DNA from 2 places in the Pseudoalteromonas sp. J010 genome. Region 1 is predicted to be linked to the other one. Evidence: predicted binding sites of a transcription regulator. Region 1 holds the regulator's gene; the other holds the start of a gene.

Evidence for each region. The regulator sigma-54, encoded in region 1, starts transcription at its own class of promoters, with help from an activator protein. The targets are predictions, from matches to a motif close to GTTGGCACGNNNNTNGNNT.
Region 2: EAG18_RS06440 (DUF2726 domain-containing protein) is a predicted target of sigma-54. The motif match lies at 1,302-1,320, and genes of this name have one in related genera.

What each region holds. Positions count from the first base shown of each region.
Region 1 covers NZ_RDBW01000005.1:92,171-94,378, forward strand. Annotated here, with positions in the region: gene lptB (LPS export ABC transporter ATP-binding protein) at 1-265, shown strand, start outside; gene EAG18_RS04360 (RNA polymerase factor sigma-54) at 312-1,811, shown strand; gene hpf (ribosome hibernation promoting factor) at 1,841-2,128, shown strand; gene EAG18_RS04370 (PTS sugar transporter subunit IIA) at 2,130-2,208, shown strand, end outside.
Region 2 covers NZ_RDBW01000010.1:2,544-4,751, forward strand. Annotated here, with positions in the region: gene mtnN (5'-methylthioadenosine/S-adenosylhomocysteine nucleosidase) at 1-563, opposite strand, end outside; gene EAG18_RS06440 (DUF2726 domain-containing protein) at 671-1,261, opposite strand; gene EAG18_RS06445 (PD40 domain-containing protein) at 1,681-2,208, shown strand, end outside.

The DNA of each region.
Region 1 (2,208 bases):
TAACCCTAAGTTTATCTTGTTAGATGAACCTTTTGCTGGCGTTGATCCAATTTCAGTGTTAGATATAAAGACAATCATTGAGCACCTTAAAAATCGTGGGATCGGTGTACTGATCACCGACCACAATGTAAGAGAAACGCTGGACGTATGTGAAAAAGCCTACATCGTTTCACACGGTGAATTAATCGCCGCTGGTACGCCAGAACATGTTTTAGCGGATCAAACCGTAAGAGATGTCTACCTAGGCGAACAATTCAAGCTATAGTTAAGACGTAGTATTAATAACTGTTAAAAGGGATTGTTAGAGATACATGAGGCAATCATTACAGCTGCGCATGGGGCAGCAACTTACAATGACTCCACAACTGCAACAAGCCATACGCCTGTTGCAGCTTAGTACGTTGGATCTACAGCAAGAAATACAAGAAGCGTTGGACAGCAACCCACTATTGGAAGTGGAAGAAGGCGATACCGCTGACGCAGAAAGTACTGAACAACACAGCCAAGATAAAAATAATACGGACGATAGTCAGCAAAGCTCAGATGAAGCGCCTGTCAGCGAGTATGAAATGGACTCAGATACCGCCATGAGCAAAGAAACGGTTAGTGATGATCTTGCCATGGATGTGACTTGGGATGAATATATGAGTGCTGCACCAGCATCAAGCGCAGCTCCTTTACCTGATGATGATAACGTCTACCAGGGAGAGACTTCCGAATCACTACACGACTACCTAATGTGGCAGCTAGAACTTACGCCATTTAGCCCAACAGATAGAGCCATTGCTATTGCCATCATCGAAGCGGTAGATCTGTCTGGCATTTTAACGCTTTCCTGTGAAGATATTTTAGAAAGTATCAATGATGAAAACAGTGAAGAGCCGGTAGAGTTGGATGAAGTCGAAGCCGTACTTAAACGTATCCAGTTGTTTGACCCTGTCGGTATTGCTGCACGAAGTTTGCAAGAATGTTTATGTATTCAGTTAAATCAATTTGCACCTGACACACCGTGGATCACCGAAACCAAGATGATCCTGACCGAGCACATTGATTTACTTGCTAGCCGTGATTACCGTACCTTAGCGAAAAAAACACGCTTAAAAGAAGCTGAGCTAAAAGAAGTTATGACGCTGATCCACAGTCTTAACCCTAAGCCAGCTGCGAGTATTATTCATGAAGAGCCCGAATACGTCATTCCAGATGTGTCGGTAAAAAAAGTGAAAGGCCGCTGGGTTGTAGAGCTAAACCCTGATGCGATGCCTAAGATTAGAGTAAATGACCACTACGCTGCGATGTCGAGAACTGCTAAATCGAGTACTGATAGCCAGTTTATTCGCTCACACCTTCAAGAAGCAAAGTGGTTTATTAAGAGCTTAGAAAGTCGCAATGACACTTTATTGAAAGTTACCAATTGCATTGTGCAACAACAACAGGCATTCTTTGAACATGGCCCCGAAGCGATGAGACCTATGGTGTTAAACGATGTCGCAGAGATGGTTGATATGCACGAATCTACTATTTCTCGTGTCACCACCCAAAAGTACATGCACACACCAAGGGGCATATTTGAGCTGAAGTATTTCTTCTCAAGCCATGTCAGTACCGAAAATGGAGGTGAGTGCTCCTCGACAGCAATACGAGCACTCATCAAGAAGCTAATAGCTGCGGAAAACACTGCTAAACCATTAAGTGATAGCAAGATTGCAGATATTTTAGCTGAACAAGGAATTAAGGTAGCGAGACGCACGATTGCAAAATATCGTGAATCCCTAGCCATTCCACCGTCAAATCAGCGTAAAAGCTTGATATAAGACGTTAAACACAAGAAGGAAAAATGCTTATGCAACTAAATTTAACTGGTCGCCATGTAGAAATCACTGACTCTTTAAGAGATTATGTCACCAATAAGTTTGCGAAGCTTGAGAGGCACTTTGATCATATCAATAACGTTCATGTGATCCTTGATGTCGAAAAACTAGTTCAAAAAGCAGAAGCAACATTGCACGTAAATGGCGGCGAGCTATTTGCATCAACAGAGCATCAAGACATGTATGCAGCAATTGATGGCCTGATTGACAAACTAGACCGTCAAGTAATTAAACACAAAGAGAAGCTCACTCGACACTAAAATGAAATTAAGTGAATTAGTGAATAAGGACTGTAGCAAAGCTGCGGTCCTTTTTAGTAGCAAAAAACGTATTCTCGAAT
Region 2 (2,208 bases), on a different contig from region 1:
GTATCTAAAGAATGACAAGCCTGTGCAATAGCTGCCCCTTCCATTTCTACAGCAAGCATCGTTGGGAAGTCTGCACGAGCTTTATCAATACGAACAGGATCGCACATAAATGAGTCACCAGTACAGATAAGGCCAACCATAGTTTGAATACCTTCAAGTTCACTAACGCTCTGCTTCGCAGCTTCAACTAGCTTAGCATGTGAAGTGAAAGCAGCAGGCATTTGTGGTACTTGGCCTATTTCGTAACCGAATGCCGTTACGTCAACGTCATGGTGGCGAACTTCGCTTGAAATGACGACATCCCCTACGTTGAGTGAGGGTTCAAAGCCCCCAGCAGATCCCGTATTAATTACGCAATCTGGTGTAAAGTTATCGATAAGCAGAGTTGTTGCAACCGTTGCTGCTACTTTACCAATACCTGACTGTACCAGCGTCACATCGTGTCCTGCCAGTTTACCGGTATAAAAAGTAAAGCCACCTTTGGTCAATGTTTGCGGGTTTTCCATAGTGTTACGCAAAATGGTAACTTCTTGCTCCATTGCGCCAATAATGCCTACTTTCATGAAAAGATTCCTAATTTGTAGTGGGGAAACCCCAATTTCAACGTTATTTTTATTATACGAAAGGGGGGAAGATAGGTAAAACAAAAAACGGGCTAGTGCCCGTTTTGCTAAATTTCAGCCAATTGTGTGGATTGTGCCTTTGCTTGTGAAGGAGATAATACCGCGGGTTTGTATGTGCGGTTCCTGGTTTTCTTCGGCATTTCCACTTTTTGTCCTAACTTGAACAAGATAGCAGCTCTGACTTCTGCGCTTTGGTAGCCGCTTTTGATCTTCATACGAATGTGCGGAATACCAGCTGACTCTAACGCGCCACTGACAAACCAATCCTTTTGCGCTTTATGGCCGTTTTTATTGGCGTTATTAACCAAGTCAACAGCGGCAACAATTTTCAGTGTTTCTTTATCTACAAGCACGTAATCAAGCTGCTTGTTTTTTGCTTTAGTCACCGCGGCACGGCGTGCTTTTTGTGAAATACCAGGTTTACATTCAATTACATCAATTAGCTTTATCCGACTTACAATTTTATACTTGTCGCCAACAGCACGTTCTAGTAAATGCAGAAACGACGCTTCGACAGTAGTAAAAACAGATTCTTTGCGGTTGAACGGATAAGGATTGCCACCCACATCGGTGTACTTAGAAGCGACAATGGAAGCAACGACCACTAGAGCCAAGATAGCAAGTAACGCAAATTCCATAAAAAACTCCAAATCAAAAAAATGACATCTGTGTTTTTATAAGCAATAGCTGTGCCAGAAAAGATCTGAAATTCGTAGGTGATAAATATTTGGGCGGTGAGCAAGTCACTGAGGATAAGCAGGTATGGTGTCTTTCTGCTGATTTATGTGGCATAACATACACTGTATTAGCGCTATGTCGCTCAAATACATGATAAATTACTGTAAAACCAACCCGACTTTTAAAAATTAACGTACCTTAATAAGGTATTTTTTATTAAGTTTCTGTATATCGCTAAGTCATGTAGGGTTGTCGTTTTTTCAGTTATGTTTTGAGAATATTATTTGGCGACAAAGTTACTTTTCAAGAAGTTCGATTCAACACACATACAATTATCAAAAAGTAAATAAAGTGTACGATAATAAGAAAGGATATTTATATGATAAAGCGTAAAGCAGTCGCTAAAATAGGGTTATTGATTTCCGCAATTTCTGTGCATTGGTCAGTACAAGCTGATGACAAGTTAGCTATGATTTTAAACAACCTAGAGCCAAGTTTATTTGCGCCAAACATCGTATCGACGAATCAATTTGAGTACGGCTCTAGTTTGTCTCCAGATGGTAAAAAGTTTGCGTTTGTTAGAGCGTTAGCCCAATTTTCACACAGTGCTCTAGTCATTTCTCATAAACAAGGGGATGCTTGGCAAACCCCAACATTACTTCCTTTTAGTGGCGAATTTCACGATACTAATCCGTACTTCTCCAAAGACAGTAACACATTTTATTTTACTTCCAGAAGGCCGGTAGATAATGTGGAAAATGGCACCTTTCAGATGTGGCAAGTCAGCTATGATGGTGATAAATTTGGCCAACCCGAGTTAGTGCCTGGCAAAATTAACGGAGATCATACTGTGATCTACCCAACTGTACACACTAATAAAGATATCTACTTCTCATCTATTATAAAA